2 regions of the Phascolarctobacterium sp. Marseille-Q4147 genome follow, and region 2 is predicted to be linked to the other one. Evidence: riboswitches for the same ligand, from Rfam matches in the RefSeq annotation. Region 2 holds a riboswitch; the other holds the start of a gene.
What was found. Region 2 has a riboswitch for glycine ahead of KAH19_RS01305 (sodium:alanine symporter family protein). Riboswitches for the same ligand answer to the same signal wherever they lie in the genome.
Positions count from the first base shown of each region.

Region 1: linked by a shared signal. The riboswitch ahead of KAH19_RS08345 (low specificity L-threonine aldolase) and the one ahead of KAH19_RS01305 (sodium:alanine symporter family protein) in region 2 are both predicted to bind glycine.

Region 1 covers NZ_CP072874.1:1,792,509-1,804,114, reverse strand. Annotated here, with positions in the region: gene KAH19_RS08385 (cobaltochelatase subunit CobN) at 1-2,681, opposite strand, end outside; gene KAH19_RS08380 (TonB-dependent receptor) at 2,709-4,826, opposite strand; gene KAH19_RS08375 (metallophosphoesterase) at 5,399-6,580, opposite strand; gene KAH19_RS08370 (RNA 2'-phosphotransferase) at 6,595-7,131, opposite strand; gene KAH19_RS08365 (hypothetical protein) at 7,144-7,335, opposite strand; gene KAH19_RS08360 (WYL domain-containing protein) at 7,439-7,921, opposite strand; gene KAH19_RS10990 (hypothetical protein) at 8,236-8,364, opposite strand; gene KAH19_RS08355 (hypothetical protein) at 8,512-8,718, opposite strand; gene KAH19_RS08350 (LysR family transcriptional regulator) at 8,715-9,689, opposite strand; glycine riboswitch at 9,929-10,018, shown strand; gene KAH19_RS08345 (low specificity L-threonine aldolase) at 10,087-11,127, shown strand; gene KAH19_RS08340 (dicarboxylate/amino acid:cation symporter) at 11,140-11,606, shown strand, end outside.
Region 2 covers NZ_CP072874.1:293,099-304,704, forward strand. Annotated here, with positions in the region: gene KAH19_RS01255 (hypothetical protein) at 721-1,050, shown strand; gene KAH19_RS01260 (hypothetical protein) at 1,063-1,473, shown strand; gene rpsI (30S ribosomal protein S9) at 2,247-2,639, opposite strand; gene rplM (50S ribosomal protein L13) at 2,661-3,098, opposite strand; gene truA (tRNA pseudouridine(38-40) synthase TruA) at 3,271-4,023, opposite strand; gene KAH19_RS01280 (energy-coupling factor transporter transmembrane protein EcfT) at 4,011-4,826, opposite strand; gene KAH19_RS01285 (energy-coupling factor transporter ATPase) at 4,826-5,683, opposite strand; gene KAH19_RS01290 (energy-coupling factor transporter ATPase) at 5,674-6,498, opposite strand; gene KAH19_RS01295 (sulfite exporter TauE/SafE family protein) at 6,640-7,395, opposite strand; gene KAH19_RS01300 (YccF domain-containing protein) at 7,720-8,085, opposite strand; gene KAH19_RS01305 (sodium:alanine symporter family protein) at 8,312-9,691, opposite strand; glycine riboswitch at 9,799-9,896, opposite strand; gene KAH19_RS01310 (sodium:alanine symporter family protein) at 10,178-11,524, opposite strand.

The sequences.
Region 1 (11,606 bases), 890 kb from region 2:
TTTGTTGTCTCTAATTCATTTGCATCCTCCATTATATGCTTACGCGGGTAATTAACATTCCCGTCCTCATCTAATTTCATAATACCTTGAATACATTCATCCAAATATTCTACAGTAGGATACAATGAATCTCTATACATACCGCTTATTCGCGCTATAACATCTATACGTGGTCTTCTCAAAACGTCTACCGGGATAACCTTAAAACCACTTATTCTCCCATTAGTATTCCATTCTGGCGAAACACCTAAAAGCGCCATTGCCTGAGCTATATCGCAGCCTTTGGTACGCATATTGGTGCCTGACCAAAATATCATAGCAATACGTTCGGGATATCTTCCTTCTTCCTCAATATACTGTTGTATAACCTGATCCGCTAATTGCTGACCAATAATCCATGCTGACTTAGATGGAAGTAAGCGTGGATCTACACCATAAAAATTTTTACCACTTGGAAGACAATCCAGCATACCTGTTGAAGGGGCACCGGATAAGCCACTTTCAATATAGCAACCATCTAAACCTTTAAGTATATTTGTTATTTCTTCATCAGTATGGCTCAACTTATCCAGAACAATTTCTTTAAGTTCATTGTTACCCTGAGTAAAACTATTAATCAGATTTCTTAAATCCGCTTCAGAACCTAAATCACCTAATATATGCAAACCTGTTCTACATTGGTTTGAAGATATTTTCTCAAGATAAGCATGTAAATTCTCCATCTGCTCACAAAAATCAATTTCATTTTCCTTATTACAAAAACATTTCATATCTTCCTTAAGCAGTAATTCAGATATTACTTGCTCTAATTGCGAAACTGTAGAACTTTGTAATCTATAGGCTTCTAAATACTGCTCTACCAAATCATATAGTTCCCGCATTTCACCATATAATCCGGCTTCTTCACAAGGAGCCGGTAAATGATCAACTAATACTGCAGCGCCACGCCTTTTCGCCTGCAGTCCTTCGCATGTAATAGATATTAAATACGGATATATATTAGGAAGACTATCTATAGCCAAATAAGGATAACTAGCTCTGCATAAGCCAGTGCTTTTACCAGGTAACCATTCAAGACTACCATGAGTACCAAGATGTATTACTGCATCAGCTTTAAATACTTCCACCAACCATCTATAAAAAGCCAAATAGTAATGTGTAGGCGGTATATCTCCATTGTGAAAACTTTTTTGAATATCACCAAAAGCAATTCTTGGCGGCTGGACTCCTATGAATATATTTCCTTGTTTAAACCCTGCAATTTTAAATTCTTCTTCTGTATCAGTAAGAAACGAATTTCCGGGCATTTCACCCCAATTATTTTTTATATGGTTTCTAGTGTCCACGCCTAAATTTTCATACCATTGTTTATAACTACCAACAGGATATTTACCACATGGCTCAAGATCTGATTTAAAAAATTCAACCTCATTAGTAAAACTAGAAAGCAGTTTTTCGGCAAGCCATCCTGATTCCTTAGGTAGCGCATCAGTTTTGTAGCCAGCTTTTTGAAGGTTTTCTAAAATCACTTCTCCGCTGCGAAGAGAATCCAAACCCATAGCAGTTCCGATTGTAGCATTTCCTGCAGGATAATTATGAAAAATAAGAGCTATTTTTTTATCTTTATTTTGCTTGAGTTTCAACTGTGCCCAACAATAAGCTCTTTTTGCCATTAGTTTTATATTATCATAAATTGGCACCATAGTTACCAGAGTACCATCTTTTTTTTGTCCAGCTAATGGTACACCATGTACAACTCCATCGAATTCCGGCATAATAATATTTGCTTGAAGCTCGTTTTCATTTAAACCATAACTAGACGCTTCCCAGCTTTCTACATCTTGCAAAAGTATTTCACCTTGAAGTATCGGTATATTTAGTTTCTTCAATAAATCTTTATCTTCAATATCTCTGCCAACTGTCAGAGAAAACCATAAGCAATTTATTAATACTTGTGGTATAAATGCACCTTTTAAACAGGCTAATTCTAAAAAATTATTTTCAAAACCTGGTATATTTCTCTCTCTATCACGATTCCAATGAGAAAAAATAGGCAACACATTACAGTCCAATTGTCGTAATTCATTAATCAAGCTATCTATGTATGAAGTATGTCCCCAAGCCCAATGTTCCCTAGGAAAGTTAATCGCTACAGTGGGCAAAGAAGGATTATAATACTTCTCATAAAAAGCTTCTTTCGTCAAAACATTATCCGCTTCCGGTATGTAAATTCCAGACCAAGCCAATTCTTTAGGATTTTTGTAAATCACATTGATATTTAGAAGATTATTGAGCAAATACAAGTATAAATTTTTTATATTGTACATGCCACCATTATTCATATACGAAGCTACTTGGTTAGCTATCTCATTGTTTAGTAAATTTATTATCTTATTGTTACCATAAGTAAAATTTGCTACTAACGAAATACCTTTCTCTTGAGCAATTCTAAGCATATGGAGAACTCTCTTGTCATCGTTTTGTCCCATCCAATTGATAAGTATACCTTTGCAATCTTTGTTTATATCATTGCTATCTATATATGTTTTTTCTGTCCCGCTAAATAACTTAAATTTTATATTACTTTCATTTAGTTCATTGCTTGCAGCAACATTTTTCCAGGCAGCAATATAATACGGATTAACACTTTCTTTATTGGATACAAACAAAATATAATTCATAAGTCCTCCATACGCATAATAATTAAATTAGAACCTGTAATTAAGTTCTACAGAATATGTACGTCCAGGTTGATAATAATAATTAAAGAAATCTATATCTAAAATATTATTTACCGATGCAGTTAAAGTATAGTTCTTGTTAAATGAATAACTAATATCCATATTCATAATAAAGTATGGATCGTATGAACCATAAACTCCATTAACTGTATCACTGTTATCTGTTTTGCTGAATCGTTTGCTTATGTATTCTCCTGTTAGCATGCCGCTCCATTTATCATCACTATAGGTAACACCTGCACGAAATACTTCTTTAGGAATAGCCGTAACATATTTATCCTTCTCAGTCGCCTTTAAAGCTTTTTTTATTACAGGATTTTGATAGGTATAATTTAAAAAGGCACTCCATTTATCATCAAAATTATGATTTAATTCCAGTTCAAAGCCTTTCGCTTCTGCTTCACCAGCGTTTTGGTAGCATGTAGCATTCATACCATCTACCACGCCTAAAGAGTTTTTATACAGCAAGCCTTTATACTTTGTATCATAAACAGATACACCTATTGCAGACTTATTGTTTAAATCTTTCTTATAGCCCAATTCAAAAGTCTCAGCCTTTTGTGGTTTAAGATTAGGATTTGCAATATTATAGACATTGGAGCTATAACTGGACGAATACATTCTATATAATGACGGAGCTTCAAAAGCTTTACCCCATGACAAATATACACTGCTGTCAGCTTCCGGTTTATACATAACGCTTAAGCTCGGACTCCAATTATCATAAGTAGACTCGTCATAATTAATGGCTTCAGTTTTATTAGGTAACAGAATTCTTCCGTCTGTAGACCATTTATCATAGCGTAAGCCTGCTGTAGCTGTCCATCTGTCAGAAAATTTATGCTCATCCATAACATAAGCAGAGAAAGATTTATTTTTTCCGCTAGCCATAGAATCCACTGCTATCTTACTGTCACTGTTAAACTTATCTGCCAGCTTATAGACAGTAGCATCCATCTTATCTTTTCTGTAGTTTAAGCCAAATACTGCATTGTTATTAGCAGAAATTACTTGATTTTTTTGTAAATCAAAAGAAAATCTGGTATTTGGTTTAGATGAATCAGTTGCTTTAGAAATACTTGTATCATGCTGCTTGTATTGATCACTATAACCTACTACAGCTTTCCAGCCATTTTCGCTATCATTATAGGTCATGTTATATTTATTAGACGCTTTTTCACCTGGAGTAGAAAAATATGTTCCTGCCTTCTTTATAATATCATCACCAAAATAACTTGTGGGCGCAGAATAAGAATACTCATATTCATTTTTAGTAAAATCTAAAGCTAAAGATTTAGATTCATCGAAATGGTATTTGAACCCAACTCCAACAGTGTTTTCATCCCATTGCCTTTTACCCTTATTACCGATTATCCATCTCTTCGCTCCGGTGTTAGTAGTAGTAGTTTCAGCTCCAAAAACAGCTTTAGAGCTCAAAACCGGATCGGTAATATAACCGTCTGTTTTTTTCTTTTCATAGTTAACATTAAAATCTAATTTATCACTGGCTTTTCCGGCAACATATAAGCTATGATTTTGAGTATTATTAGATCCATATGACAATTTTAAATTGACGGATGTTTTATCCACATCTTTAGTGATAATATTAATTACACCGGCAAGTGCGTTACCACCATAAAGAACAGATGCAGGTCCACGAAGTACTTCTACCCTTTTTACCATATCTACAGGAATAGCAGACCATGTTACGGAACCATTATAGGAATCGTTAACTTGAACACCATCAACTAATACAGCTACTGAATTCGCTGCGTTTACGCCTCTCATAACTGTCTGAGAAGGAGTAGAACCAATTCCGCTTAAACGACCTACATACACTCCAGGAATCTTGACAAATGCCTCATCTAAATTATTGATATGCATCTTATTTAAATCTTTATCAGTGATAACACTGACACTGGCAGCAGTATCTAATAATTTCTTTTCACTGCGTGTAGCCGACACTACCATTTCATCTAAAACAACATTTTCATCGAGTACATCATTATTCTGTGCAAAAGCATTCATAGAACTGCCTAAAACAAATAACATCATTAATGTACTACTAACTCGCTTAGTACTCATACTACAGCCCCTTTCTGATATCAAATACTACTTTTCTATTCGTAGCAATACTAACGATATATTATATCGTTGACAGTATTATAAACCAAATAGCAGCATGGCAGTCAACTGTTTTTTATCTACTGCAATTACAGTCTTAATAGGCTTTATAATAAATTCAGTTTCAATAACTATTGTTCTTATTAATCAAAATAAATTTTATTTTGATATGTACTATAAAAGGCGCATACTAAAACCAACTACTTACTATGTACTTTGGCGTAATTACTATAAATCAGATACTCATTCACTCTGCTATAGAAATATAAATACGGAAGCGTATAGTACATAAGCCATTGTCTATGTAATGCATTTGCTTAAACGTTACTTTAGAAAATTTGCGCAATCAAAAAGACCTGATAAAATTAGCTATCAACTAATATTATTAGGTCCTTTTTTATATTACTCTATATTAAAGCCAAAAAAATCTGCCACACAATTTTCCGGGTGATACATAGCTTCAATAACACGCAAGCCTTCGTGATGCCAAAAATCTGATTTTCCAGGCTCGCTTCAATTTCAGCTTTTGATATTCATAGCAGCTTGCTCGAAGCAATCATCTTCGTCACAAAGCCATCCTCGCTAAGCTCCAGCGCCCGCAGCTGACCGCCCATTTCCACCGCTCCGTCCAGATTAAAGCAATGCTCGTTAACCTCCGCCGGCACACCCTCATAATTGCGGTGTCCGTGAACCTGATACTCGTTTGCAGCTGCGTGCTTAGCAAAAGACATATCAACGTCCAACGCATCCTCATACACGCCGGTACCGTAAATCAGCTCCGCTGTTGCCACCAAGGATAAATTCTCCGGCATCCGCGCCAAACCGCCATGACTTACCAAAACCTTTTTCCCCTGATATGTATAGCAGAAGCACTGCGATAATTTCCTGTAAAAATTATATACAGCCTTCCTGCTCAGGCCTGCTTGCGCCAGCTCCGGTGCCGTCTGCATGCGGAACTCCTTCGAAGCAATGCCATCCGGCAAGCCGTAATCCCGCAAGTTAGCCTCATGGTTGCCCTCCAGCAGTGTAACGTTATCTAACGCTGCAAGCTGCAGCAGTAATTGCAGAACCTCGGCATTCTCGCTGCCCCTGTCGATATAATCGCCAAGGAAAATATAGTAGTTCTGCGGATTGATTGCCTCAAGATATTCCTTCAGCGGCTTATAACAGCCATGAATATCACCGATATGAATTACCTTTTTATAGGCAGATAAATCGCGTGGCTTGTACCAGATTTGCGCCAGTTCTTGCGGTTTGATTACGGTAATACCGGACGGAACCTTATTATCCGCCAGCTGAGCATACATTCTTTCAATAACATTTTCCGGAACCTGTTTGTATTCCTCACGCAACAGGTTCCTTTTCTTTGCTTCCTCTATGGTAATATCAGTAAAATCAACCACATAAATGCGATATTTATACTCATTGGCGAGCTTTTTATACGCAGTCATATCTCTGCCACGGATATTGGTGGCATCCACGACCGTAAAGCAGCCTCGCTTCATGCGCTCCTCCAGTGTCTGCAGCAAAAACGGCCACATCTGCTTGTCAAAATGCGGGCTGATGCACCATCTGCCTGCTTTGTTCAGCATCGGCGAAGCATATAACAGGCGTAACCCATCTGCGCTCAATGTATAAGGCTCCAGCCCCTGCTCTTTTATAAACGTACTCTTGCCGGAGCCCGGCACACCACGCATCAATAATAAAATTCTCATATCAATCACCTTACTTAATCCCGTAAAAACTTCTTGGGCACGCTTTCCGTAAGCCACACACCGTTGGCTGAAAGGTAAAACTTGTAGCCCGCTCTTGCCATCTCGCCTGCCAACACTGTGTAGATAAACGGCTCTCCATGTCTTTTGCCTACATTATGCGCTGTTTCCGTATTTGAGGATAAATGCACATACAGCCTTTGCTTCGCCCTAAGACCTTGCCTGTTGATACTCGCAACATATTTAACGCCAGTCCCGTGATATAAAAGCTCCGGCGGCACAGCCTCCCGAAGCTCCACATCAACCTTCATGGAATGCCACTGATTCGCTCTGATTCTCTTCTTATCCTCGCTGAATGCGAAACGCTGCTTATCATCTTCAGCAACAATATGCTCCAGCATAAGCATATTAAATGCTTCTATCCGGTTAAAGGCAACCAGCAGCGCCTCCACCTGCGCCCAACCATGCACATCCAGCTCAATGTCGACTGCTTCCGGTTTATGACGCAGCACCAGCGCCAAAAATCTGCTCCATTCATTCAAACTCTTACTCATAAACTCTCCGCCTCACGCAAAAGAAAAACTCCCGAAACTATAGCCATAGTCTCCGGAGTTCTGCTTCTTCTTACGATTATATACTTTTGCCGAAGCCTTGACCTTAGTAATCGGCTTCACATTTCCCCAGTTGCCTCGTTTGGAGGCGTTGACTATCTTTTGCTGTTTTTTCGACATTTTCTCATAGCTTACAAATCTTTCCATATGCTTATTCCTCCATTATCTGTTCTGTTTTATAAAAATTGCTTGTTGTTATGTTAATCTTGACACAGCAGCAAGGTATAATCATGGAAAAAAACATGCGCACTTAAAATTCTGCGCTGCATTGCATTTGCTCCCTCAGCTTTTTCCTGATAAGCTCCTTAAACGCTTCCGGCTCACGCACCTTAACCGTCGGCCCAAAGCTCAGCACACGGAAAAGCATTTCAGTTTCATCGCCCTTGTCATATTGCACTGTCAGAGTAAATTTTTCCCCCGGCTGCAAAATGTCCAGCAGGAAAAAATGCAGCATGATATCATTCGCCGTAAAGCTTTTGGCTTTTAATGCTTTATAAAAAGGATTATGCCGGATTTTTCTGCTGTCTACAGAAATAAAGCAGTTCTTACCGCCGACATTCTGGCGGAAATACATATACTCACCCAGCCAGCTTTCGATGCGTCTGCGTTCGTTGTCATAGCTGCGTGCGCTTTTATCCGCAAAATCGGCTCTGCTCTTAAAGCCAAAGACATAAAAATCACGCATCAGCTGCCGTATATTATCAAAGTTTTTTATTAACTCATTAAAAGCCATGAGCAGCACCCTCCTTCCGCAGCAATTCCGCTAAACAGTATTCCCAAAAATACGCTGACAATTCAGTGTTACTTTTTCACTTAAGCACTGATTTATCCTTAGTATATCACACGTCAACGACAGATTTTGTCTATGTCAAATAAGTGAATACACTCTAAAAAAAAGTAAATAAGTTTTTTCTGCGTTACAAGCAACAAGAAAAGCGCAGCTATCAACATACTTTATGCATGTATAACAGCTACGCTTTTTTTGCCATTGATAAAAACTTACTCACTTGCGAGCTTAAAGTTTATGTGCGGATTTTGCCGAAAGCCTCAGCCCTCATCCTTGATATTTTCTATTTCGTCCTGCACATCATTACGCCGCTCTTCCAAATCGTCGTAGCTTTCACCGTTAGCCTGTCTTTCCGCTATTTCATCCTCGATAAAAGTTTTTTCTATCATATTTTTTAATCCGCTAACATTAGTTTTATTTACAAGCTTTAAATCACATGATATAATTTAATTGTTGGAAGAGTGTCGATTGGCATCAACCGTTGATGCTCGTACTCCGGAGTGATGCAGCGGATGTCCGAACTGTCATCCTTATAACTAAATACGATAAACAAGATTTGAACCCTTAGGCATAAGTGCGGCATTGTAAGTCGCATCACTTGGGCCTGTTGGTTCAATCTTTTTTATATAAAAACAAATCTGGCTGCAGATAATATAAATCCCTGACTTTACATAAGGTAAGGCCAGGGACTTTTTGTTAGAATGATTGCCTGTCGACGAGGAAAGATATACTGTTATATTCATGTTAAGCTCTCCTCACTATAATTAGCATTCCAATAAGAATTACAGCTATCTATAAATGCTCTTATTTCTTTTTTATTTTCACTTTCTTTCCTGTAATACACATTAACATTATATACTGTTGCCGGATCATTTACTTTATAGAATACCAGCTTATCTGATGGCTCCATATATTGTATCATAGCCTCTCGCATAAAAATAATCCCCTGACCGGAATTCGCAACGAAATACATTAACAGAAAATCCTCCATATATGAAACAACTTTAGGATTAATGCCGCTATTGCGGAATATTTTGCGAGCCCTACGATACATTTCTTTAGTTTTTACATGTAAAATAAAAGGATAATCAGCAAAATAACTGATGGAAACGCTGCTATACTTATCACTGTTTGCAGCTCCGGCAACTACATCCTGATAACTTAAAGCGTATTTTTTTATGTAACTATTAATCGCATAGCTTTTAGGTACGGCAATAATTACCTTTTCCTTTAATAAAGGTACACTAGAACAGCCTTTAACGCGCCTCTGATGAGTCGTAATGGCAAAATCGTAAATGCCTTTCTGTATTCCTGGAAGCGCTTCCTCAGTACGCTTCTCAATGAGCTCTATCTCTATGTCACGTGAAAGCTGTGATTTAAATTTCTCAACAAAATTCGCAAGAAAATGCGTAAACAAAAAAGCATAGCTTGCTATTGTTATTTTTCTAACACCATTCTGCTCTTTACAATTTAAGTCGTAAAGCATTTTTTCTTCAATATCTTTTATCTTCTTAGCTGCATTAACATATATAGTTCCTGCATTTGTAAGCTGCAGAGGCTTGTATTGCCTATCAAAAAGTTCAACACCCAGTCGTTTTTCTTCTTTTTTTACTATTGCACTTAAGGCAGGCTGGCTGATAAATAAATTTTCTGCTGCCTTGGATACGCTTTTGAATTTTGCAATAGCCAAAATATATTCCATAACTCTTTCCATAATTGCCTCGCCAATACCATGAATAATAAATACACAAATAATTACAACTTAATTTCTACTTCTGCTATACCATCGAAAAACACTGTTAACAAGCTATTTCCGGCAAAAATAATATAGCTTTTTTTGTATATTAAAACATAGTTTTTAGTATTGGTCAAGTCACTGATTATAAGATATATTATATATAGTGATTGATATGCAGTGCAAAGCACCATTTCTCAATATTTCAGTAGAAAGCTTTGCACAACTCTGGAGAGTCCCTTATGGGCGCCGAAGGTGGAAAAGAAGTAATTCTTGAGTCTCTCAGGCCAAAGGACAGAGCATTATAGCTATTACCAGACTATAACCTCTAGAGTAAAAACTAGAGGTTTTTATATTTTTTAAGGAGAGTGAATACATGATTGATTTAAGAAGTGATACCCTTACAATGCCTGACCGAGCAATGCTAGAAGCAATTTTAACAGCTCCGCTCGGAGATGATGGACGTACTGACAAAAATAATCGTGGTGAAGATAAGACTATCAATGAATTAGAGGATCTGGTAGCGGCAACTACTGGTAAAGAAGCAGCCTTGCTTTGTCCTACCGGAACTTTCGCTAATACTGTAGGTGCTCTCTTATGGGCCAAAGCTGGCGAAAAAGTACTGGTACACGAACAGCAGCATATGTTGTTAACCGAAAAGTTCCTTTTCTCCGATCAGTTTTGTCGTATGGAGCCCATAAAATATCCATTTAATGCTAATAACACTCCTGATATTGATGCCATTGATAACCTTTTGAAGGAAAGCGGAGCAAAACTAATCTGCATAGAAAACACTCATAATTTTTCAGGCGGTTATGTAATTCCCGTAGAGGAGATGGCAAAGCTCCGTGCTGTGGCAGATAAATATGGAGCCAAAATTCATATGGATGGAGCAAGACTTTTCCATGCTACTGCATCCCTAGGCGTAAACGCAAAAGAAATCTGCCAATACGTAGACTCTGTAATGGTTTGCATTTCTAAAGGTATCGGCGCTCCTGTTGGTGCTCTTATGTGCTCTACTAAAGCCAAAGTTGATGAAGGTAGAGAAATTCGTAAGATTTTGGGTGGCGGATGGCGCCAAGGCGGTGTTTTTGCTGCACCCGGTATTTATGCCTTCAAGCATAACATCAGCCGCATGATTGAGGATATTGAGAATGCACGTTTAACAGCCTCTTTATTACAAGGCAAATTACAGCATATTTCCTTGCAAAAAGAAGTGCAATCCAACATTCTGGTTTTGGATTTGGCAGGAGCTTCAGTATCGCCCTCAAGATTCTGCGAAATGGCAAAAGAAAAGGGCCTTTTAATCAAAACAGTGCTCAAAACCTGCGTGCGTTTAGTATATTACAAAGGTATTACGGCAGAAGATGCCAAAGCTGCTGCAAATATTATTTTGGAGCTTGATAAAAGCTTATAAGGAGGACGCATCATGACTATTGGTGGAAAGAAAATTAGTTTGACGACTCAGATTTTTGTTGCCATGATTATCGGCTCCTTAGCCGGACTTATTTGTGGTGATATAATGAAGCAAGTAGCCTTCATCGGTACCATCTGGCTTAACTGCGTAAAGATGATTGTAGTTCCAATGGTATTTTTTACTATCATCACCGGTATCACTTCTCAGAAGAATTTAAGTTCTTTAGGAAGAATTGCTGGTCACATTATAGCTTACTATGTGCTGACAACACTTGTAGCAACTGTCATTGGTCTTACAGTCACGGAAATTATCCGTCCCGGCGAAATTGCTAACTTTACCGGTCTTGCATCGAAAAAAGTTGCTGCAGCCACTAGCATAACTATGGCAAAATTCTTTACTGATATGTTTACTACTAACATTTTCGTTACCTTCACTAAAGGCAACATTCTTCAAACCCTTATTGTTGCAGTATTCTTCGG
Region 2 (11,606 bases):
CAACAGAATGTGCTATTATTTAATTAATTTAAATAGAAAACTTAGTTGTTATCACAGTTGGCAGTGACAGTATGAGCATGCAATACAAAAAGATCTACTGAACAATCTTTACTATGCCATTGGCACAAGACGTGACAATTATAGTATAATAAATGCTCAATTTTTACTATTAATACATATATAGGAGAAAGATAGATTGTGCTAGGAAGATGCTCGGAACTTTTTTACTTTTATTGCTTTGTATTTGCGTTCGGCTCATGCTTTGGCTCCGGTTATATGGCCGTTGTGCAAGGCGTAATAGCAGTTGCTACAATTAAATTTGTAAGTTATCTATACAGGAATGTAGATAATTTATATTTATTTGTATTATCCTTAATTCCATTTGTAATTATAATTAAAATTATAAGTCCTGTTGCTTACTTTACTGTGTGGAGTATTACTCTTTTCTACGTTCTATTTATCTTACTTGCGATATTCAAAGGAAAGACTTCCGATGATACTAAACATATGACAGTAACGGAAATGTACCTGGCTTTACGTGATGATATTTTCAAACAAAAAAATAATAGCCTACGCTTATACGGTAACTATTATTGCTTTTCCCGAATCAAAATTACCGATAGGAGTACTAGACATGCTACGCGGAAGTCCACAGAGATGAATTAAAAAATATGAAATTACTAAATCGCTGAAAATAAATGATATTATAAGGAGGATTTGATGGTGAAAGAAGTTATAACCAAATATCAAACAAACCTAATTATTGGATTATTGCTTATCGCTATTGTGCAATTAGGAATGATTTTTTCTCTAATGAGTGAAGTAAACAAAGCCAGATATGAAGCCAGCGAAGCTTGTTCTGATATATCTAGTATAAAGCAGAATATATCAGACACAGCAGATATTACCAAGAGATTAGATAGCATAGAAAGCCGCCTTGAAGATATAGAATGTCCAAGCGGACCAAACGAAATAGAAGCTTTGCGTGCTGACTTATTTTTTCTAAAGAAAAAAGTAGACAAATTGGAACTTGATATTCTTTATAGATAAGAGGTTGATAGAATGAAAAAAATAATAATTTTAATATTAACTCTGATTGCACTAATTTTTTCTTCGACAGCTCTTGCTGGTAATAGATTTGTAGATATAGGAGAATTTTATAATCAAAAAATTTTTATTGATACTCAAAGTATTGTTTTAGCAACAGAGAAAGAAACGATTGACTATACAATATGGAAATGGGACAACCAAAATGATAGAGTAATTAGTAACAATATTGAGTATAACGTGTACATGGGAAAATCTAGATGCACTAGGACTGTTGTAAGAAAAATATCAACAAAGGAACTGATGGAAGATACCCTCCGTCCTAACGCTAACTGGCAACCAGTTTATCAGGGCACACCAACCCATATGGGGCTTATGTATATATTAAATGCTCTTGAAAAATATGACCGTGAACGAAACGCTTAATGAATAAACAGCATTCTCGCTTAGATTATAAGTGGGAATGCTGTTTTCAAATACTAGAAAGAAAGTAATACATTAAAACTTATGACATTATTCTAACAAACTGTAACGGTCTTATCCTAACGAATTTATATCAAATCAAGGAGAATGTTGCTAGTCCTAAACTATTATAAATAGCTAAATTTGCAAAACATAGATTTATGTGTAATCTACTATTGCTTTTGCCAAATCATTAAACACTTTTTACTAACATAAAAATCAAGAAAAAGAAAATAAAAATCGTACTTATTTAACGTAAAAAACAAATACAAAGATACTTGTATATTTGCAAAGAATAATTTACGCATACACTGCGCCCTGATTGCTACGCACTACCCTGTATACCTAAAATATACTATTAATAATAACTTCATCATAGTTCATTTATTTCACAGCAACCACAACACAAACCTGATAACAAGTATGTAAATTTAAAAATTTAGAAGCTGATTATTTGACACTACTACTCTGGTATGACATAAAGGATTTACACTCATAAGACATTGGAACAGCTATTAGAAGCTATAAATTCAATATAGTTTGTTGCATATGCGTTACATACTCGCTACATACCTGTTACATACGTACCTTAAATTCCATGCATTAAGGACACTTTAAAAAATTTTCCATATATATTCCAAAGAACACAGACAATACAAAAACTCCGCAACTGCAACAGTTGCGGAGTAATTTGTGCGATTTGTGTTTGTGATTGGTGCTTGACAGTAAACCAAAAATTAACGTTTGGAGAACTGGCTAGCTTTACGAGCTTTCTTCAAGCCGTATTTACGACGTTCTTTTTCGCGCGGGTCGCGAGTCAGGAAGCCTGCTTTTTTCAGTGCAGGACGGAATTCAGCGTCAACTTTCAGCAGTGCGCGAGCAATGCCGTGACGGATAGCACCAGCTTGGCCGGAAATGCCGCCGCCGTTTACGTTAACGAGTACGTCATATTTGCCTTTGGTTTCGGTAACTTCGAGTGGTTGGTTAACAATCAGCTCTAAGGTTTTCAGACCAAAGTATTTGTTCAATTCACGGTCGTTGATAACGATGTTGCCTTCACCCGGAACCAGGCGAACGCGAGCAACAGAAGATTTACGACGACCAGTTGCGTTATAAGTAACTACTGCCATTTATTTGTTCCCTCCCGGATATTATCTAACGTTGATTTCCATTACTTCAGGTTTTTGAGCTGCATGCGGATGTTCGCTGCCAGCATATACATGAAGTTTGGAGAAAATTTGAGCGCCGAGGCTGTTGTGCGGAATCATGCCTTTAACAGCGAGCTCTACCATTCTTACAGGGTTTTTCTTCAGCATGTCGCCAGCTTTTACATAGCTGTCGCCGCCGAGATAACCGGAATGACGGAAATAAATTTTGTGAGTCAGTTTTTTGCCGGTCAGAACAACCTTATCTGCATTGATAATGATTACGTGATCACCGGTGTCCATGTGCGGGGTAAAGGTCGGTTTATGTTTACCGCGCAGGACTTTTGCAACCTCTGCAGCCAGGCGGCCCAGAGTTTTATCAGCTGCGTCAACAACGTACCATTTGTGTTCGATGTTAGACGGATTAGCCATAAAAGATTTCATCGCTTATGTCCCTCCTAGATATTTTCCAAATATACAGTTCGTTGCGATCTTCTCACCGTATTTCGGGGCTAGTGAAATCAAGCGGAAAATCACGTAGATATATTATACGCAACTTAAGAGTTTAAGTCAAGTATTTTTGTTAAAATTTTAGCATTTTCCAAGAGTTTTTCCCTTAAAACTGCGGATACTCCCGATAACCGACCTCCGCCAGGTATAAACCCTGTGCCGGAGCAGGCTCGTTCAGGAATTCACAGCGCTGTGCCGTCAGCTCGGCAGCAAAATCCTGCACCGTGCGCTTGCCCATTCCCACCTGTACCAGGGACCAGACTATGTTGCGTACCATGTGATACAAAAAGCCGTCACCGCTGATGCGGAAAAGAATCTCTTCTCCCTGCTGCTGCCACTTGGCAGCATAAATTGTTTTTATCGGAGAAGTATCAACACTGCCGCTGCTGCGGAAGGCACTGAAATCATGCGTTCCTAGCAGCAGCTCCGCCGCTTCGTTCATGGCCTTCACCTCAAGCTGCTGACGCAGCTGCCAGGCGTAACGCACCATAAAGGGATTGACGTGCTCATTGACAAGCAGCTTGTAATGATACGTTTTCCACTTTGCGCTGAAGCGCGCATGGAAACCCTCCGGCATCTCCTCAGCGCTCACTGCCACGATATCCTCCGGCAGCAGGCTTGCCGCCGCACGCACCAGATTAGCACAGGGAATGCGTCCGTTCGTAGTAAAGGTCACCGTCTGTGCCAAAGCATGCACGCCTGCATCCGTGCGCCCACTGCCTGCGGTTACTACTTTTTCGCCGCACAGCATAGTCAACGCTTCTTCCAAAACATTTTGCACCGTCTGCACGTTTTTCTGCTTCTGAAAGCCGTGATAGGCACTGCCGTCATAGGCTACAACCAGCTTTATTGTACGCATACATTCCCCCAGCGCAATACTGCGAGGCCAACCGCCAGTATAATAATCAAAGCAAAAGCCAGATAATCGCGGCCGGCATATACCAGCTCGTGCATGCGTGTACGTCCTTCACCGCCGCGATAGCAGCGTGCTTCCATTGCAACAGCCAGTTCATCGGCACGACGGAAGGCACTGATAAACAGCGGTACCAGCAAAGGCAGCATATTTTTCATTCTCTGGAAGATATTGCCGCTGGCAAAATCAGCTCCGCGAGAGGTCTGTGCCTTCATAATGCGGTCTGTTTCATCCAATAATGTAGGAATAAAGCGCAAAGCAATGGTCATCATCATAGCCAGCTCATGCGCAGGGACACCCAGCTTTTTGAACGGACGCAGCAGATTTTCAATACCGTCTGTCAGTACAATCGGTGATGTCGTAAAGGTCAGCACCGAAGAAAACAGCAGCAGCAGAATCAGGCGAACTGCCATCTTTACGCCCATGTCGATACCTTCGGCAGTTACGCTCAAAAACTTCCAGGTAAAAACAATATGCTCACCGGGAGCGGTAAACATATGAATCAGCATCGTAAGAATAACGATAATCCAGATAGGCTTCAGAGATTTGAAAACCAGCACCCACGGTACTCTCGAGATAAGAATTACCACAGCTGCAAAGGCGGTCAAAATGCCATAAGCCAACGGCGTTGCCGCAAAGAAAATAGCAATGATATAAATCAAGGTAGCCAACAGCTTAGTACGCGGATCAAGCTTATGGATAAAGGAGTTACCGGGGAAATATTGTCCTAAGGTTATATCTGTCAGCATTATTTCCACCCCTTTGCTTGCTTAATCGCCTTAATCAGGCTCATATCGTCCTTAATGTTCTCTTTCACTGCCAGGCCGTTTTTACGCAGCAAATCCGCAAGCTTGTAAACCTGCGGCACGTCTACGCCAACCTTAACCAGCTCATCGGCATGCTGCTTGAAAATATCTGCGGGAGTGCCGTCGAACAGCACCTTGCCGGCGTTGATAACAAGCAGGCGGTCAGCATATTTTACTGCCTCCTCCATGCTGTGCGTTACCAGCACAATCGCAATACCGCGACTTTTGTGCAGCGACATGATTTCCTTGAATACTGCATTACGGCTGCGTGGGTCCAGGCCTGCGGAAGGCTCGTCCAATACCAGATAATCAGGATTCATCGCAACCACGCCGGCAATAGCTACACGGCGCATCTGGCCGCCGCTCAGCTGAAACGGAGAGCGCTGCGCATAGGTATCATAATCCAGGCCGACGAAGGCCATAGCCTCACGCACCTGCTTTTCTACCTCATCCTCGGCAAAGCCCTTATTGCGCGGGCCGAAAGCGATATCCTCAAAAACAGTTTCCGCAAACAGCTGATGCTCGGGATACTGAAATACCATGCCAACCTGCTGGCGTGCAGTCTTGGCCTCTGCACCCTTAGCAGTAATATCAATGTCATCAATGCTTGCGCTTCCCTTATCCGGCTTCAACAAGCCGTTTAAATGCTGTACTAAGGTAGATTTGCCGCTGCCGGTGTGTCCTATAATGGCAACTATTTCGCCCTTGGAAATCTCCAACGACACATCATTGAGTGCCAGGCGTTCAAACGGCGTACCCTTGGAATATGTATGATATATATTAGAAAGTTTTATTGACATAATGCCTGCGCCAGCTCCTCATCTGTAATAATATCCTGCGGCAGCTTTACACCGTTTTTGCGCAGCTCGCTGGCTACCTTCGCTGCCAGCGGAGCCTCCAGTCCCAAGGCCTCCAGCTCATCCACTCTGCTGAAAACCTCACGCGGAGTACCCATAAATCTGATGTGACCTTTTTCCATAACAACTACGCGGTCAGCAGCCAGTGCTTCCACCATGTAATGCGTAATATAAACTATAGTCATATTTTTTTCTTCATTGAGCTTACGTACAGTGCCCACGATTTCCTTGCGTCCCTGCGGGTCAAGCATCGCTGTAGGCTCGTCCAGCACAATGCATTCCGGCTGCAGCGCCAGAATACCTGCTATAGCCACACGCTGCTTCTGTCCGCCGCTCAAAAGGTGCGGTGCATGCTTGGCATATTCCGTCATGCCTACAGCAGCTAATGAATCTGCTACACGCTTCGGTATTTCCGGTCCCGGTACGCCGATATTTTCCGGACCGAAGGCCACGTCCTCTTCCACAATCGCAGCAACTATCTGGTTATCGGGATTTTGGAACACCATGCCCACCTTTTGGCGGATATCCCACATTTTATTTTCATCTTCAGTATCCATGCCATCTACCAGCACAGTGCCGTCAGTCGGCAGCAGCAAAGCGTTCAAATGACGTGCCAGCGTAGATTTACCGCTGCCGTTAGCGCCGATAACAGCAACAAATTCGCCCTGCTTAATCTCCAAGCTTACGCCATCCAGCGCCCTTACCTCATTGCCATCAGCATCTGTATAGTAATGCTTCAAATTCTTTATACTAATCACAACAGTGCCTCCATCATAAATTCGTGTACTTACTAATTATATACGTGATAAAAAGATTAGTCAACCTTCTTTTATTGCAAGGTTAACCATAATGCTAAAAAAGTAAACCATAAACGCTAAAGCACGTTTACGGCTTATTTTTTACTTAAATAAAAGCATCAGTCCGCCTATGGTCGGCATACTGAGAACAATATAACGCAAAGTATTGCGCGACGCCAGACGCGTAAGCTTAGCACCCAAATATGCGCCGATAGTCAGTCCCCCCAAGGTCTGAAGAAAAATATAAAAATCAAGGTGACCATTGACTAAATATCCTAAACCGCCGGAAACAGAAATCGGCAAAATAACCAGCATCGTTGTACCGATGGCATGATAAAGCGATACACCAAAAAACAGCATCAGGCTTATCTGGATAAAAGCTGTCGCACCGATACCGAAGGCTCCGCTCAAAAAGCCTGTAACTACACCGATTGTCAGCGCATGTGCATAAAAGCTTGCGCCCTCTGCTTTCGATGCATGCTTTGCCACAAAGCTGTCCAGCATATCCTTACGGAAAAGAATAAAGTAAAGCAATACCGATGATGCAAGCATCAAGGCTGCTGTCATTTTTGATAAAATATCTCCCGGCAAGGCATCAGAAACACGTGCGCCGGCAAACGCTCCCAGCATACCGGCACCGCCGGTTGTCAGCCCAAGGCGCAACAGTACATCACCTTCACGAAAATGGCTTACGGCACCGGAAAGCATCGTAAATGACATGGCAGCCAGCGCAACACCAAGCGCAGTATGAATCGGCACACCAAAGCCTACAGAAAGCAGTGTAATCGTTAAGCCTGCACCACCTGCACCGGCAAAGCCAAGCAGACAGCCTAACAGAATCATTGCCAAAAAGATCATTTTCAGTCCCCCCATTATAACTAACAATACTATAACCTTTATTTTACCAATATCAGAAAGTATTTTCCAGTAAAAAGAAAGACTACTGCAAATTTATGATAAAAAAGCAGCAGTCTTGCCAGTAAACGAGAAAACAGCCTGCAGGGGATATTGCAGGCTGTTTCTCTTAGGAAAGCTGTTTATGATGAATTTGATGGGAAGGGTGTAGCAACTTCTTGCTACACTCATAGTATACTATATTGCTGTGACATAGCAAGGGCAAAGTTTTGAAGAAATCGTGAATAAAATTCCTGCATGAACTATTCTTGCATTTAAGTTTAATGCTTATTTATCCGTAATCTGTGCGCCAAACGGCAGCAATGCCAGCTTAGCCAGCTTAAAATGCTGCATGCCGAAGGGAATGCCGATAATCGTGCAGCACAAAATAACAGCAAAAACAGCATGCGTAATTGCCAGTTCGATACCACCGAAAATCAGCCAAAAAATATTTAACAGTAATGAGGTTGTTTCGCCGCTCAAAACTACGTCCTTACCAAAGGGGAAGAAGCTCAAGCGTCCCAGCTTAAAGCACTGCAGCCCGACAGGAATACCGATAATTGTCAAACACCACACAAGACCTACCAGATACCAGATAATGCCTGCTAAAATACCGCCAAATAAAAACCAGATAATATTACCGATAATGCTCATTGCACACTTCCTTTCATCTACTGATACTGACAAACCAACCGGCACACCGAAAAATATACACGTAGTTGGTTACTGATACATTTGATTTAAAAGATTGTAAGTAATCTCTCTAAGGCTAGTTTAGCATACCGCTAACTTTTGTGCAAGCGCAAAGGCAAGCGGCACTGTGGGAACTCTGGGGAGAGTCTCACAGTGCCGCTGCCTATATAAAATTAATTGGGAAAACTTAATGATTGGTTTCTTCGGCTAATTTTGCCGGAACCAGCTCAGATTCTTCTTTGAGATGTTGTTGATATGCTTTAGTTTCAGCAACAACTACACCGGAAAGTGCAACCAGTGCGATAAGGTTAGGCAGAGCCATCAGACCGTTAACGATATCGGACATAACCCAGATTTCTTCCAGCTTCAGGAACGGGCCAACAGCTACAAGAATAATGAAGCCGATGCGATACGGAAGAATTGCTTTAACACCCATCAGATATTCTACACAACGTTCGCCGTAGTAGTTCCAGCCAAGGATAGTAGTGAAGGCGAAGAGCACCAGGCCAACCAACAGTAACCAAGTACCAAAGGCAGGGAATGCAGAGCTGAAGGCTGCATTAGTCATTGCAGCACCATTGAGATCGCCGTTCCAAACGCCGGTAACAATCAAGGACAAACCGGTCATGGTGCAGATGATGATAGTATCAATGAAGGTACCGGTCATGGAAACCAGACCTTGTTCAGCAGGCCAATGAGTTTTGGCAGCAGCTGCTACGATAGGAGCAGAGCCTAAGCCGGATTCGTTAGAGAATACGCCGCGGGCAACGCCATTACGCATCGCCAGCATAACAGTTGCTCCAAGGAAACCGCCCTGTGCAGCAGTAGTAGTGAAGGCACTTTCAATAACCAGTGCGATAGCGCCCGGAACCTGGTCTGCAAAGCTAACTAAAATGCCCAAGGTAGTAAAGAAGTAAATTACCGCCATGCCGGGAACAACCTTAGAAGAAACATTAGAGATAGATTTCAGACCGCCGATGGTTACAGCAGCAACCAATACGGTAAGAGCAATACCGGTGTAGATAACCGGGATACCAACAGAGATTTTGGTAATCTCAACTATGGAGTTTACCTGAGCAAAGGTACCTACGCCGAAGTATGCGCACATGATACCGAAGACACAGAACATAATTGCCAATGGTTTATATTGCTTGCCGAGGCCGTTTTGAATGTAATACATCGGACCGCCGGAGATATTGCCGTTAGCGTCGACAGTACGATATTTTACAGCCAGCAGGCATTCTGCATATTTAGTTGCCATACCGAAGAAGGCAGCCAACCACATCCAGAACAAAGCACCGGGACCACCGGCCTTAATTGCGGTAGCAACACCAACAATGTTACCGGTACCAACAGTTGCGGCAAGTGCGGTACACAATGCTTTAAAGCTGTTTACGTCACCATGACCTTCATTCTTAGCGCAGAAGATAAGCTTCAATGCCTGCGGGAGCTTCAATACCTGCAACAAGCCTAAACGAATAGTCAGCATAATGCCGGTACCTACAAGCAGCACCAGTAGCGGCGGACCCCAGACAAACGAATCAATTGCATTCAATGTTTCCAACATGATGATTTCCCCTCTCATTTTCAAAGTTCCCTAAGTAAATAAAAAGCCGGAGTATGATTATCTGATACTCCGGTTTGTCAGCGGCCCTGATAGCTATGCTATAATTGTTGTTTTGCTCCGTCCACTGGCCTGAGAGATAAGGATGTGTATACGCACATCTTTGCACCTTCGGCGCCCATTCAAGGGACTCTCCAGAGTTGTGTCTGTACACGGTTCTTGCTTTTTATAAGCACCTGAGAGTTTTGCTCCTTCGGTAGGCATTGCCTTCTCCTATGTACTTCATCCACTCATTATTTACTTATGTATCTGATTATAACACATATTAAACAAAATTCAAGAGCTTACAGCAATGTATACACGCATACATGCAAAACTGTAAACTAAAGTATGTTTATTGATTTTTTTATAACAAAACGGCGCTGTGGGAACTCTGGGGAGAGTCGCACAACGCCGCTTTGCTATATAAAGATGAAATACTAGGCTTACTTATTTATTCTTTTCTTCAGCCAGATGCTTCTGATAAGCCTTGGTTTCGGCAACAACTACGCCGGACAAAGCAATCAAAGCAATTAAGTTAGGAATAGCCATCAGGCCGTTAACGATATCCGCCAAAACCCAAATCTCTTCCAGCTTCAGGAAAGGACCGCAGGCAATCAGACAGATGAAAATAATGCGGTACGGCAGAATTGCCTTTACGCCCATCAGATATTCTACACAACGTTCACCGTAGTAGTTCCAGCCAAGGATAGTGGTGAAAGCAAAGAGTACCAGGCCAACCAACAGCAGAATGCTGCCAAATGCAGGGAACGCCATGGTGAAGGCAGATTCAGTCATTGCAGCACCGTTTAAAGGTCCGCACCATACACCACTGACAACTAAGGACAAGCCGGTCAGAGTACAAATGATGATAGTATCAATAAAAGTACCGGTCATAGAAACCAAGCCTTGCTCTGCAGCCCATTTGGTTTTAGCAGCAGCAGCTACGATAGGAGCAGAACCTAAGCCGGATTCGTTGGAGAATACCCCGCGGGCAACACCACTGCGCATTGCCAGCATAACGGTTGCACCAAGGAAACCGCCTTGAGCAGCAGTCGGAGTGAAAGCAGAATTCAGTACAGTTGCGATTGCAGCAGGAACCTGGTCTGCAAAAACAATCATGATACCGACAGTAGTCAGGAAGTACAGCAGAGCCATAGCAGGAACTACCTTTGCAGCAACAGTTGCGATGGATTTCAAACCGCCGATGGTTACAGCAGCAACAACAACAGTCAGAGCAATACCGGTGTAAACAACAGGAATACCTGCAGAAATCTGGGTAATTTCAACAATGGAGTTTACCTGAGCAAAGGTACCGATGCCAAAGTATGCGCACAGAACACCGAATACGGCAAACATAACAGCCAAAGGTTTGTATTTTTTACCCAAGCCATTTTCAATGTAGTACATCGGGCCACCGGAAATATTGCCGTTAGCATCTACGGTACGATATTTTACAGCCAGCAGACATTCGGAATATTTGGTTGCCATACCGAAGAAGGCTGCCATCCACATCCAGAACAATGCGCCCGGGCCACCGGCTTTAATTGCGGTTGCAACACCAACGATGTTACCGGTACCGACAGTTGCAGCCAGTGCGGTACACAATGCTTTAAAGCTGTTTACATCACCGCTGCCATCGTTCTTGGCACTGAAGATCAGGCCCAAAGCCTGAGGCAGCTTGAAAACCTGCAGCAGCTTCAAACGGAAGGTCAGCAGAATACCGGTACCAACCAAAAGTACCAGAAGCGGCGGTCCCCAGACAAACGCATCAATTTCATTCAAAATTTCCAACATGATTCAAACATCTCCCTTTAAATTCCCATTAATTATTTATAAGCAAATAAAAAACCGGAGTATACAAAAAATACTCCGGTAA